2 regions of the Thalassospira sp. MIT121401 genome follow, and region 1 is predicted to be linked to the other one. Evidence: predicted binding sites of a transcription regulator. Region 1 holds the regulator's gene; the other holds the start of a gene.

Region 1 (7,450 bases):
ACATCTGAATGACCACGGAATGCTGCGACCACAGATGCCGCAAGTTCGGGCAATGACGTTCCGAACGCAACGAGCGTCAATCCGATAACGGCCTCGGAAACACCGAACTGCCGGGCAACGGCAACGCCACCGTCAACAAGCCATTCCGCCCCGAACATCAGTGCGACAATCCCGATCAGGGTCGCCACAAGCGGCTTGGCCCAGCCTTTGGGCACCTCGCCGACTTCATCAACTTCTTCTTCATGCAGATGGCTGGCTTCGCTGGGCATGTTTTTGTCATGCTTGTAGGTGAAATACCAGATAGCCGCCAACACACACAGCATCAAGGCCCCGGCCCACCGGTCAATCGCCCCGAACATGCAAAGTGCGATGAACAAAACGGTGCCCAGCAGCATGGTCCCGCCATCGCGAACAACCGTGATGCGTCCTGCCGCAACCGGTTTAAGCACCGCAACCGCACCGAGGATCAGCAGGATATTGGCAATATTGGATCCGACCACATTGCCCATCGCAATATCGGCCGTTCCTTTGAGCGATGCGTTCAATGACACGACAAATTCCGGCGCCGATGTCCCGGCCGCAACGATCGTCAAACCGACAATGACTTTTGACACCCCAAGCAAAAGAGCCAATCCAACGGCACCACGCACGATAAATTCGCCACCAGCCGTCAACAGGACAAGACCGGCGATAATCTGAAGATAGGGGATAAGCTGTTCCAAGACGCGTTTGCTCTTATTGGGTGTCAATTATATGGACCTGATCAGGCCCGCGGAACATGGCATCTGGCACCGGGATTGGCAAGTCATCAGGGCATGACAATTTTCACAGCACACAATTGAATTCCCCGCCCGGCGCATTAGGTCAAACCAACAAGACAAGCCTTGAAACAGATCAAACCGGTACGGGTTAATTGCGTTGGCATCGTCAAATTTCCACAGGACGATACCGTTCAATTCCGCTATCCTGATCATCTCGTTGTTTTCAAATATTTATCTGCTTTGCCGGATCGATTCTGACCATGCATCACAGCGTTCTGTTCGAGCTGTTCCTGATCCTTGCTGCGGCTGTGGTTGCAGTACCCATCGCGCATCGTTTGCGCGCCAATTCGATTATCGGTTTTCTGATCGGCGGATTTTGCATCGGGCCATTCGGGTTTGGACTGATTACCGAACGCGAAGACATTTCCACAGTTGCCGAACTGGGGGTTGTCTTTCTGCTGTTCATGATCGGGCTTGAACTGTCGCGCGAACGATTGCGCGTCATTGGCGGGCGGTTTGCCGCACTCGGCCTGTTGCAGATCCTGGTTTCAATGGCTGCGATCATGGGCGTTCTGGCGCTACTTGATCTGCCATTGGCAGCATCCCTTGTTATTGCCGGTGCGCTTGCCCTGTCATCAACCGCGATCATCCTGAAACAGTTGTCCGATGACCGACAGCTCAATACCCGTTTCGGGCGGGCCGCCCTTGCAATCCTTCTGGTCCAGGACGTGGCGGTTGGTCCGTTCCTGATCATGGTTCAGGCGGCGGGCAATGCCGGCACCGAAACCAGCCCGTGGATCAGTATTCTTCTTGGCTTCGGTTCTGTCGCCCTGCTTCTGGTCGCAGGACGATATCTTTTGCCGCATCTGTTTCGGTATATCGCGTCGCTTAAAAACCCGGAACTGTTTGCGATTGGCACCCTGTTCGTTGTTCTTGCCGCCAGCACCCTGACCGAGGTTTCCGGACTTTCGATGGCACTTGGCGCGTTCATTGCCGGTGTAATGCTGGCCGAAACCGAATTCCGTCATCAGATCGAAGCCGATATCGCGCCATTCCGTGGCGTTTTCCTGTCGCTGTTCTTTATGTCGGTCGGGATGTCGGTCAATGCCAATGTTGTCTATGAACAGTTTGGCAGTGTGCTGCTGTGGCTGATTGCATTGCTTGTCATCAAGACGGCCGTTCTGTTTGTCTTGTCCTTGGCGATCCGGTTCGAACGGGGTTCGGCCCTTCGTGTTGCGATGAGCCTGGCAGCAGGCGGTGAATTTGCATTCGTCATGTTTGCACTGGCGGCCCAGAATGGTGCAATTCCGCGCGATCTTGCTGCGATGCTGATCCCGGTGGTTGCCTTGTCGATGGCATTAACACCGACCCTAATCAATCTTGGCCACCGGATCGAGGAAAAGCTGCATCCCAAGGAAGACGACCAGCTTGGCCCGATCTCGGATGAAACCGAAGGCATCCACCAGCATGTTCTGGTCATCGGCAGCGGGCGTGTTGGCCGGGTTCTGGCGCGTCTTTTGAAAACCCGCGATATTCCGTTCATTGTTCTCGACAGTGATGCCCAACAGGTTTCGCGCGGCCGTGCAGAGGGACTTCCCGTATTCTTTGCCGATGGATCGCGCCCGGAAACATTCCGCGCCGCCCACACCGATGAAGCGCGCATTGCGGTTGTTGCCATGGGTAACCCGCATGCAACCGAAAAGACCGTTGCGCTTCTACGTCAGCATTATCCGCATCTCAAGATCTTTGCCCGCGCCCAGGACATCACCCATATTGGCCCGCTATCGCGCAGCGGGGCCGATGCGGCAATTCCCGAAGTACTGGAAACCGGCCTTCGGCTTTCGGATCATGTGCTGTCGGCCTGTGACGTGCCACAAGAAGACATTGATGCCGAAATCGCCAAGTTCCGGCGCGCCGACATGCTGTTGATGAACGAACTGGCGCCAAGGACCCAGCGTAAAAAAGCCCCGGAACCGGCACAAACAGCACCGGCATCAGACGTCGCACCAGCGACAACACCATCTGCGGCATCTGCGTCCCCGGCGACCGCGAAAACAACAAAGGCATCCGGCACGGCTGCGCAAACCGCAAAACCCAAACCGACGGCAAAGAAACCTGCGTCGCGTGCCACGCCAAAGAAAACAACCGCGCGCAAGGTTGCGACAAAACCCGCCGCAACCAAAACAACGTCGGGCAAAACAACGTCGGGCAAAACCACACCGGCCAAAAAAGCAGCGCCCCGCAAACCGGCGACAAAGACAGCGTCATCAGACAAACTGGCTACATCCCGGTCAGGCCGCACCACACGCGGCAAAACTAAAGACAGCTAAATGCAAAACCCCCGCTGCCTGTGGCAACGGGGGTTTTGTTTGATCTGATTGTCAGGATTTTTCCGACGAGCCATCCAACCAGCCAGCCAGCAGCCCGGCCTTGTGGCCGGATCAATCAGGCCGCAGTTTCCGAGTCCAGCGCATAGCCGGCCGCCCGAACCGTCCGGATGATGTCGCGGGTACCTTTGACATCATTCAGGGCCTTGCGCAGGCGGCGGATATGCACATCAACTGTACGGGTTTCGACATAAATGTTCGGTCCCCAAACAGCATTCAAAAGCTGCTCGCGGGAGAAAACACGCCCCGGATGTTCAAGGAAGTAGCGCAGAAGACGAAATTCGGTCGGACCAAGGTGGATGGCCTTGCCATTGCGGCTGACGCGATGGGCGGCAAGATCCATTTCGATATCGGAATAGACCAACTGCCCTTGTGGTTGCGCCGGACCGGATCGGCGCAGAAGTGCGCGAATACGTGCCAGCAATTCGCCAATCGCGAACGGTTTGGTGACATAGTCATCAGCACCGGTATCAAGCCCGCGAATGCGATCCCCTTCTTCGCCGCGCGCAGTCACCATGATGACCGGCAAATCCCGGCTTTCGGGCTTGCGGCGGATCTGACGGCAAACCTCAATCCCCGACATGACCGGCAACATCCAGTCCAGAAGGACAAGATCAACATGCGTTTCAGCAAGAATTTTCAACGCTTCGTCACCGTCACCGGCTTCGACAACCTGCATCCCCTCACGTTCGAGGTTGTAGCGCAACATGGTTACGATTGCAGCTTCGTCCTCGACGATAAGAACCGTTGGGTCCATCTTCCTATGCTCCAGTGTCACTCATTCGGTTCGACAACAGCAAAGTTCGCTGCATCATTTTTTGGCCGGTCGATTGCCGGCAGGTCTTCGCCCTTGATCCGGTAATAGATCGTTTCGGCGATGTTGGTGGCATGATCGCCAATACGTTCGATGTTCTTGGCGATGAACAGCATGTGGGTCGATGCCGTAATGTTGCGCGGATCTTCCATCATGTAGGTCAGCAATTCGCGGAACAGCGAATTGTACATGTCATCGACTTCCTGATCGCGCGCCCAGACGCGTTCCGCCTTTTCGGCGTCACCTTCGATATAGGCGTCGAGAACATCCTTGATGATTTCCTGGGCCAGCTTGCCCATGTTCGGGATCACCTGAACCGGACGGATCGGCGGGATCTGGTTCAGGACCTGGGCACGTTTGGCAATGTTCTTGGCCAAATCACCAATACGCTCAAGATCATTGGACAGCTTAAGCGCCGTCACGACCTGACGCAGGTCATCAGCCATCGGCTGGCGCAGGGCCAGAAGACGGACCGCAAAGTCCTGCACTTCCTGTTCAAGAACATCGATACGATGGTCTGAAAGAATGACTTTTTCAGCCAGTTCCGAGTCACGCTTTACAATAGAGCGGATCGCAGAGATCAGCTGACTTTCTGCAAGCCCGCCCATCTGCGAGATGATGTTGTTCAGACGGGTCAGTTCCTCGTCGAACGAACTCACGATATGTGTTTTGTCGTCAGCCATTTATGCGTTCTCCTCGTATCGCTTAACCAAAGCGACCGGTAATGTAACCCTTGGTGCGGTCGTCTTTCGGGTTGGTGAAGATCTGATCGGTTTCACCAACTTCTACCAGCTTGCCAAGGTGGAAAAATGCGGTCCGCTGCGATACACGCGCAGCCTGCTGCATGGAGTGCGTCACGATCACGATCGTGTAGTTCGAACGCAGTTCGTCAATCAGCTCTTCGACCTTTGCCGTTGCGATCGGATCAAGTGCCGAGCACGGCTCGTCCATCAAAATGACTTCCGGACTGACCGCGACCGCACGTGCGATGCAAAGACGCTGCTGCTGACCACCCGAAAGACCGGTAGCGGGCGATTGCAGGCGATCTTTTACTTCCTTGAGAAGACCGGCACGCTCAAGCGAGGTCATGACAATTTCATCAAGTTCGTCACGCGAATTGACCAGCCCATGAATACGCGGGCCATAGGCCACGTTGTCATAGATCGATTTCGGGAACGGGTTCGGTTTCTGGAACACCATCCCGATACGCGCGCGCAACTGAACAACGTCGATCCGCTTGTCATAGATATCGCGGCCATCAAGGGTCACCTTGCCATTGATGGTCACACCATCAATCGTGTCATTCATGCGGTTCATGCACCGCAGGAAGGTCGACTTGCCACAACCCGACGGGCCGATCAAAGCGGTAACCTGACGTTCGACGATATCCAGATTGACATCGAACAGCGCCTGGTTGTCGCTATAGAAAAGATTAAGGTCACGTGCCGTCATTTTCGGGCTTGCGACCGACGGCTCTGCCGTCATTGCGCTCTGGGATACAGCAGCCATTTTACCACTTCCGTTCAAATTTTTTGCGCAGATACACAGCCAGTCCATTCATCAGGATCAGGAAGGCCAGCAACACCATAATCGCTGCCGAGGTTTTCTCGACAAAGGCACGTTCCGGGCTGTCTGCCCAAAGATAGATCTGGACCGGCAGAACCGTTGCCGGATCAAGTGCACCACCCGGGATATCAACGATGAAGGCAACCATGCCGATCATCAAAAGCGGTGCCGTTTCACCAAGTGCCTGTGCCATCCCAATGATCGTCCCGGTCAGAATGCCCGGCATCGCCAGCGGCAGCACATGGTGGGTTACGGTCTGAACCGGCGAGGCACCAAGACCAAGGGCCGCCTGGCGGATTGACGGCGGAACCGCCTTGATCGCTGCACGCGACGCAATGATGATGGTCGGCAAGGTCATGAGTGCGAGCGTCAAGCCACCGACAACCGGGGCCGAACGCGGCAGATGCATGACATTGAGATAGACCTCCAGACCAAGCAGACCGAACACAATCGACGGCACAGCAGCAAGGTTGTTGATATTGACTTCGACAATTGTCGTGAACCGGTTCTTCGGTGCGAATTCCTCAAGATAGACCGCCGCAAGAACCCCGATCGGGAAGGACAGGGCCAAGGTCACAAGCAGGGTATAGAATGACCCGACAGCCGCCCCCCAGATACCGGCAAGTTCCGGCTCGCGGGAGTCACCACTGGTAAAGAAGCGGGCATGGAACTGCTTTTCGACCGCACCGTCTTCGACCAGCGCATTGTACCATCCGATTTCCTGGTCATTGAGACGACGGCTGCTTTCATCAACTTCGGCATCGATATAGCCTTTGTTGAGCATGTCGAAATCATCACCGGAAATCAGCCAGATCTTGCGAGTCTGCCCGATCAGGTTCGGGTTTTCCATAACCCGTTCACGCAGATCATAGGACGCACCACCTGACACGATGCCATACAGATCACGGCGATCGCGGCGGCTGGTTACTTCGGGGAACCGTTCACGCAGGGACTGCTTGATCAGGCCGTCAAAGTTGGCCTTGCCGATAACGGCCGGATCACCCGTCCTGTCCGGATCGATTTCCGCCGGATCAAAGTGAACTTCAAGCTGAATGTAGGTCTGGAAGAATGCGCTATAGCCTTTGGAGACAATAGAGAAGCCCAGAACAAACAAGGCCAGAAGCGCAACACCGATCGCGCTTAGTCCATAGATTTTAAAACGACGCTCAGCTGCGTAACGCTTTTTGATGTTACGTGCGATCTTCGGGCTGTCCCAGTCTACGGGCTTGTGCATTTTGTCCGAAATCACCTTTGCTGCGGCTCTGTCTTCCATAAGGGATGCCATATCAGTCATATTTCTCGCGATACTTCTGAACTACCTTAAGGGCAAATACGTTCAAGCCCAAGGTGACAAGGAAAAGAACCAGCCCCAACGCAAAGGCTGAGAGGGTTTTTGCACTGTCAAATTCCTGGTCGCCGACCAGAAGAGTAACAATCTGCACAGTCACAGTCGTCACGGCCTGAAGCGGGTTGACCGTCATGTTGGCAGCAAGACCTGCGGCCATCACCACAATCATCGTTTCACCAATTGCGCGCGACACAGCCAGAAGAACCGCACCGACAATCCCGGGCAAAGCCGCCGGGAAAATCACGTGGCGGATGGTTTCGGATTTGGTTGCGCCCAAACCATACGACCCGTCACGCAGCGATTTGGGCACCTGTGACATCACATCATCCGAAAGCGACGATACGAACGGGATGATCATGACCCCCATGACAAGCCCCGCCGCCAGCGCGCTTTCCGAACTGACATCAAGACCAAGGATCGCACCATTGTTACGCAGGAACGGCGCAACCGTAAGGGCTGCGAAAAAGCCGTAAACAACGGTCGGCACACCAGCCAGAATTTCCAGTGCCGGTTTGGCAACCGCACGGAATTTCGGGGATGCGTATTCCCCCATATAAATGGCCGAGAACAAACC
Region 2 (7,450 bases), 2.1 Mb from region 1:
GTCTCGTCCATGCAGGTCATGGATACGATGATGTATATGGTCGATGATGTCCTGACCAAGGTGGACCGGGCATCAATGGCCAATTCGCTTGAGGTCCGCGTACCGTTTATCGATCATCGCGTGATTGAATTTGGCTGGCGGTTGCCCGCACGGCTTAAAATGAACGGATCGGTGGGCAAGCATGCCTTGCGTCAGATCCTGTATAAATATGTGCCGCGCGAAATGATCGACCGGCCGAAAACCGGTTTTGGTGTGCCGCTGGCACAGTGGCTTCGCGGGCCGTTGCGCGAATGGATGGGCGATCTTTTGGCCAATGACGCGCTTTATAACGATTTCGGCCTTGATCGTCGCCAGATCGAAAAATTGCAGCAGGAACATATGAGCGGCAAGCGCAACTGGGGCCATCAGCTTTGGACGATCTCCATGCTGTCTGACTGGCAGAAACGCTGGCTGGCCTGATCGAACGATCATTTCCCGCATCCCGTATCCAATCTTTGATGAACGCCCCGCCTGAATTTCAGGCGGGGTTTTTCAATTTGTTTCAAAAATGAACTTTTGATCATTTTGCATTGGCTGTCCCGGGCAATGTGGCGGTGTCATGTTTCTCGAACATGGCTGCGTCGAATAAATGTCACAATTCGAAACTTGAAAATTTTCGAAAATGAAATATTTTAGCGGGAAAGAGATTCCTTTTTGCTGAAAGAGGCCCCGCATGGCTGAGACTGCACATTACGATCTGATCATTATTGGTGGCGGCATCAACGGTGCCGGTATTGCGCGTGATGCGGCGGGGCGCGGGCTTAAGGTTTTGCTGTGTGAAAAGGATGATCTTGCCAGTGCAACATCATCGGCCAGCACCAAGCTGATCCATGGCGGGTTGCGCTATCTCGAACATTATGAATTCCGTCTGGTGCGCGAGGCGTTGACCGAACGTGAAGTGTTGCTTGGCAATGCGCCGCATATCATCTGGCCGTTGCGCTTTGTTCTGCCCCATCGCGATGATTTGCGTCCGGCCTGGATGATCCGCCTTGGCTTGTTCCTGTATGACCATCTTGGCGGCCGTAAAAAACTTCCGGCGTCCGAAGGCATTTCATTTGCCAATCACGTTTCCGGTGCACCGCTGCGGGACGGGATGACCAAGGGTTTTGTCTATTCCGATTGCTGGGTTGATGATGCGCGTCTGGTGGTTCTCAATGCCATTGATGCCAAAAATTGCGGGGCTGAAATCCTGACGCGGACCGAATGTGTCGGCGCAAAACAGACCGACGGGCACTGGCAGGTTTCCCTGCGTGATCAGCAAAGCGGTCAGGAACGCCAGGTTTCCGGGCGGATGCTGGTCAATGCGGCGGGCCCGTGGTGTGCCGACCTGATCAATCCGGACAATGGTGTGGTGCAATCAAAAACCAGCGCCAATATCCGCTTGGTCAAGGGCAGTCACATTGTGGTGCCCAAGCTGTTTGATCATGATTATTGCTATATTTTCCAGAATGGCGACGGGCGCATTGTCTTTGCCATTCCCTATCAGGATGATTTTACCCTGATTGGCACCACCGATGTTGATTTCACCGGCGATCCGGCCAAGGTCAAAATTGATCAGAACGAAATCGATTATCTGTGCAAACTGGCCAGCGGCTATTTCAAAAAGCAGGTGGCATCCGACGATGTTGTCTGGACCTATTCCGGGGTAAGGCCGCTTTATGCCGGCAATGGCGAAAGTGAAAATGCGTCCAAGGTGTCGCGTGACTATACCCTGAAACTCGAAGCCGATAGTGGTGCGGCCCCGGCCTTGCATGTTTTTGGCGGCAAAATCACCACCTATCGCAAGCTTGCCGAACATGCGCTTCAGATCATTACCCGCCAGCTTGGCACCCGCGATGCGCCCTGGACGGCCAAAGAACCGCTTCCGGGCGGGGATTTCCCCAATGCATCCTTTGATGATGCATTTGCCCATTATGCCAAACGATATGACTGGATGGATCACGGTTTGTTAAAGCGCCTGCTGCGCGCATATGGCACACGCATCGAGATGATCATCGGTACTGCGACAAAGATCGATGATCTTGGTGTCTGTTACGGCCATGACCTGTATGAAGCCGAATTGCGCTATCTGATTGATCATGAATGGGTGCGCAAGATTGATGACCTGATCTGGCGGCGGTCCAAACTTGGCCTGCGTCTGTCTTCCGAACAGATTGCCGCGCTTGAAAACCGTCTGGCACAGATTGACGCCGATCCCAAGTCGGTCGCAGCCGAATAGGACGGGCTTCAAAGGCGGATATCAGGACTGCGCGTTTGACAGTTCTTCACGCAATGTGTCGAGCAACGCGCGCAATACCTGTTTGCGGGCAGGCTTGATATCCCGCCAGTCCCGGTCATGGATCGCACCTTCAAGCGCATAAAGGTAGTTCAGGCTGATTTTCCTTTCACTGCCAAAGCGAAACAGCAGGCGGCGCGTGACTTCGACGATGCCGGTCGCGATAAGCTGATCGCGGTTTTCAATCCCGATTTCGCGCAGTTCACGTGACGATGTTGGACCGATATTGCGCATGGTTTTCCTTTGTTCGGGATTGTGCGTGCACATCGCGTTGGGCATGTCTTCACTGGTCGTGCTGGCACCTGACAGTGTGAATAATCTGCTGTATGGTCGGTTTGTTTTCAACCGATTACCTTGACCGGTCCCCTGATGACAGCATTGTTCAAACCCGTTATCGCAAGTGCGATCCTGCTTCTTTTGACCATTCCGGTCGCACAGGCCGCAGCCGATTTTGTGCCGCTGGAAACCGGGGCAATGATGGTCGGGCTGGTTGGCGGGCTGGCACTTTTTCTGTACGGGATGGACCATCTGGCAAGCGCGCTCAAGACCCTTGCTGGGGCGCGGTTGCGATTTATCCTGTCGAAAATGACGCGCAACCGCTTTATGGCGGTGCTTTCGGGTGCACTGGTTACCGGTCTTGTTCAGTCGTCAAGTGTGACCACGGTTTTGGTAGTGGGCTTTGTGTCCGCGGGCCTGATGCCCTTTGCCCAGTCGATTGCCGTGATCATGGGGGCCAATGTCGGCAGCACCCTGACCGCGCAAATCATTGCCTTTCGGGTTGATGCGATTGCGCCGCTGGTGATGGCCATCGGGTTTGGACTGACCATGATGGCAACCCGCAAACGCGTTGCGATGGCGGGCAAGGCGATCCTTGGCACCGGGATGCTGTTTTTCGGCATGGGCATGATGAGCGATGCGATGGAACCGCTTCGCACCTATGGGCCCTTCATCGATCTGATGGCCGAGATGCAAAACCCGGTTCTGGCAATCATTGTTGCGGCGTTCTTTACCGCCCTTGTTCAATCCAGTGCGGCGACGACCGGCATTATCATCGTTCTTGCCGGGCAGGGACTTGTGACACTTGATGGCGGCATTGCCCTTATTTTCGGGGCGAATATCGGCACCTGTGTTACGGCACTTCTGGTGACAATCGGCAAGGGGCGCGATGCCCTGCGTACCGCCATCGGCCATGTTCTGTTCAATTTCGGCGGTGTTTTCTTGTGGCTTCCGTTTATTGCGCAATTGTCCGAATTTGTGACGGATATTTCATTTGCGACCAATGGCGGGCAAACCGACATCGCACGCGAAATCGCCAATGCGCACAGCATTTTCAATATCGCCAATGTGATCCTTATGATCGCCTTTGTGCCATGGATCGCCCGTCTGATCGAAAAGATCGTGCCACCGGAAACGGTGATTGATCCGCCCCTTGATCCCAGCCCGAAATATCTGATGGCAGAAGTCACCAATACACCGGCCGCCGCGATTGCACTATTGCGCAACGAGGTCATCCATATGGGCGATATCGTGACCGATGTGGTGCGACGCGGGCGCGAAAACATGCGCAAGCCGACCAGCAAGAAATTGCAAAGAATTGCCGAACTTGACGACGGGGTGGACAGCCTGCAGGACGCGATTGCCCTGTTTGCCAGCAAAATGCGCCGATCCGAACTTTTGCCCGGTGAACTTGACCGGCTTCAGAACGAGCTTGAAGTCAGCAACCATCTTGAAGCGGTTGGCGATCTTGTCGCCGAGGAAATGGTCGAACTGGTGTCCGAACTGATGGATTTGCGCCAGATTCCGTCCGAAGAACGCCGGGCCCAGATCACGGAACTGTTCGAAATTGCCGAAAATTGCCTGAAACAGGCGCTGACTGCCTATTCGGGTGACGATATGGAAACTGCAAGGGCGGTTTTGGCCCGTGATCAGGAATTTGGCGCAAAGATGGAAGTGACATTGCACCGGATCAGCGATGCGATCGGGCCGCGCGATGTCGATATCCGGTGTTATCGCATCAATGTCGCACTGGTTGAACGGATCAACCGGCTGTTTCAGCGGGCATGCCGCATCGCCCATGTCACGATTTCGGGGCTCGACGGACATAAGGCTGCTGGCGATGATGGGCAATCACCGCCAACGGTCACATTGCCTGAAACATTCTGATCACGGTTTGGTCGGGTCAAACCGCCCGGTTACAGTTCCGGGCGTTCGATCGGCGGGGTGTCGATGTCCTTTTGCATCACCGTGACATCAAGCGCGCGATAGCCAAGATGGCGATAGAAATCCTGTGTCCTGCTGTTTTCCGAACGCACCATCAATTGCATGCGCCAGACGTCCTGATCGCGCAACCAGCCTTCGCCGATATCCATCAATTTGCGGCCAAGTCCCGATTTCTGAACGGACGGGGCAACCGCCAGATAATATACCCAGCCACGATGACCATCATGACCGGCCATTACCGAACCGATGATGTTATTGCTGTTATCTTCCCAGACGAAAAGTGTCGCGTCCGTTGCCTCGATCGCAAATCGCACATCCCATGCCGGCGGGTTATAGGGGCGATAAAGCCCGGTATCCTGCCAAAGCTGCGTAAGGGCGGGAATGTCTTCCAGTGTTGCGGTTCTCGGGGCGGCTTTGGGGTTGGCTGCGGGGGCGGGTGTTTGGGTTGTTTGGGTCGTGGTTGTCATGGTGGTTCTTTCGGGGCGCAGTTTCTAATTGGCAACAATGGGGGCGTTATCAATGGCGGTCAAATGCAAAACCGTTACAGATCAATGTAAAAAAGGAAACGCCCCCAAGGGGGAAACCTTGGGGGCGCTGGGGAAGTCCGGAGCATCGGTTGGGAATGAAGGCCCCGGACCGGGGTGGGGTCGTTATCTGCGTACGGCTTAGCTGATCGGGCGGCCGGTCACGCTGCTGAGTTCCATTTCACGAACGATGTCGCCGGCCTGATTGGTTACGGTCGCGGTATAGGTGCCGCGCGGTGTTTCAGCCAGACCGCCCAGTTTCAGTTCACCATTGCCAAACCGGATCACCATGGCACTGGCCAGAAGGTTCATTTGATCGGCGGTGAATTTGCGATTGTAACGTTCGGCCTTGTCCGGGCGCGGCAACAGTTTGCGCAAATCATGACGTTCATCACGGTCCATGCGCCCGGTTTTGGCATCAAACTTGACCACTTCGACCACGCCGCCTTGTGCATTGACTACAAGGACGTCGATCTTGCCCGGTTCTTCTGCCATCAGGGCATCACCGGTCTTAAGATCAATCGTGCCGGTTTTAAGCAGCATGGCATCAATCAGAATGCGCGCCTCGGCCGGGGTCAGGGGAACTGCGCGTTCGCGATTTTCGCGGTCGAATTTTCCGCCTTTGCGATGATCACCGCGGTCGCCATCAAATTTGCCACCATGATGATCACCACCAAACATGGACCATTCACCCGGGCCACCATGGCCACCCTGACCAGCCTGGGCGGCGGCAACCGGGGTTGCGATCACACCAGATGCGATCAGGACGGCTGCAAGTTTGAGTTTGTTGTTACGTTTCATCGTAAACCTCGTGTCGTTGGGGGATCGTTTGCTGAGGTCCGTTATCACCGATGATTGTCGCGAAATGATCCCCGGTAAACATCAAATTGGTCGCAAGATTTGCCAAAACCGGGAAATGCGACAATTTGATACAAATTGGCGTTTTTGCCCTAAATGCCAACGCGCTAAGGTAAGCTGAGAGAACCGTTGCAATAACAGGACCGCATATGAGCGACCAGCCCCACATTCTTGTTGTCGATGACCACCGCGATATTCGCGATTTGCTGGGGCGTTATTTGCGTCAGCACGAATACCGGGTGTCGCTGGCATCGGACGGGCGCGAGTTGCGCAAGATGATGGCTGATGATGTTTCGCCTGATCTGATTGTTCTTGATCTGATGATGCCGGGGGAAGACGGGCTTAGCCTGTGCCGCTGGCTGCGTGAAAATTATGATGTGCCGGTGGTGATGCTGACGGCACTTGGCGAAGAAACCGACCGGATCATCGGGCTTGAAATGGGGGCGGATGATTATCTGGCAAAGCCGTTCAACCCGCGTGAATTGTTAGCCCGGATCAAGGCGGTGATGCGCCGGGCGCAAAGTCTTCCTGTCGGGCGCAAGGGGCCGCTTCCGGGCGGTGAAGTACGGTTTGACCGCTGGGTTCTGGATCGTACACGGCACGAATTGCGCGATGCCAATGACGTGGTGCTGCCGCTGAGTGCCGGGGAATTCGGGTTGCTGTGCGCCTTTGTCGAACATCCCAACATGGTGCTTAACCGGGATCAGTTGCTGGATCTGACGCGCGGGCGCGAAGCCGTACCGTTTGATCGCAGCATCGATAATCAGGTCAGTCGCCTGCGCAAGAAAATCGAGGCAGATGCAAAAAATCCGACCCTGATCAAAACGGTGTGGGGTGGCGGTTATATGTTCACCTGCGAGGTGGTCGAAAAATGACCAAGCGCCGCCTGCTTAAACGTCTTTGGCCGCAAAGCCTGACGGCACAGCTTGTCTGTCTGTTGCTGGGTGCGATCATTCTGACCCATATCGTGCTGGGCGTGATGCTGGCCGATGAACGTCGTGATGCGCTGGCATCCGAACGCCGGGGCAATGCGCTGTCGCGTGTGGCGGCGATTTCGCGCATTCTGACCACCACGCCGCATGAAAACTGGCGTGATGTGCTGCGGGTTGCCCAGTCACCGCAAACCCGTTTGCGGCTGGTTGATGAGACCGGGGTTGTGGCCTCGGACGGGCACATTCCCGACAGCCTGACCAGCCGGTTGAATGAATTCCTTGCCACCGGTTCGGGAACGCAGGCACCTGTACCCGCCCAGGTGGAAATCCTGACCGAAGACGAATGCTGGCGTGAACGCAAAACATTGCGCAACGCCAAGGAAGCCTTTCTTGATCAGAAACGCGATCAGAACCCGGCACGCCCATCGGGCAAGAATGGCGATTATCATTTCCATGACGACCGCGCGGCCCCTTGGGAATTGCGCTATATGGAACGGTTTGACTGCCATGTCGCACCGGTGATGCAGATCGCCGTGCCGATTTTCACCGCGGTCGGATCAACGTCGGAAGACGGTATGATTGATGATGCCCCGACCACAATC

What was found. Region 1 encodes PhoB, which activates phosphate uptake and scavenging genes when phosphate is short. Its sites were predicted from a motif close to TNTCATAAAACTGTCA; they were not measured.
Region 2: the regulator PhoB is predicted to act here: its motif matches at 2,618-2,633, upstream of SIB88_RS15685 (Na/Pi cotransporter family protein).

The regions. Positions count from the first base shown of each region.
Region 1 covers NZ_CP138926.1:938,930-946,379, reverse strand. The annotation lists gene SIB88_RS04200 (calcium/sodium antiporter) at 1-722, opposite strand, end outside; gene SIB88_RS04195 (cation:proton antiporter) at 1,022-3,091, shown strand; gene phoB (phosphate regulon transcriptional regulator PhoB) at 3,207-3,905, opposite strand; gene phoU (phosphate signaling complex protein PhoU) at 3,923-4,645, opposite strand; gene pstB (phosphate ABC transporter ATP-binding protein PstB) at 4,668-5,471, opposite strand; gene pstA (phosphate ABC transporter permease PstA) at 5,473-6,762, opposite strand; gene pstC (phosphate ABC transporter permease subunit PstC) at 6,815-7,450, opposite strand, start outside.
Region 2 covers NZ_CP138926.1:3,392,001-3,399,450, reverse strand. The annotation lists gene asnB (asparagine synthase (glutamine-hydrolyzing)) at 1-459, shown strand, start outside; gene glpD (glycerol-3-phosphate dehydrogenase) at 713-2,257, shown strand; gene SIB88_RS15690 (TfoX/Sxy family DNA transformation protein) at 2,279-2,548, opposite strand; gene SIB88_RS15685 (Na/Pi cotransporter family protein) at 2,684-4,477, shown strand; gene SIB88_RS15680 (GNAT family acetyltransferase) at 4,507-5,001, opposite strand; gene SIB88_RS15675 (hypothetical protein) at 5,200-5,859, opposite strand; gene SIB88_RS15670 (response regulator) at 6,066-6,791, shown strand; gene SIB88_RS15665 (ATP-binding protein) at 6,788-7,450, shown strand, end outside.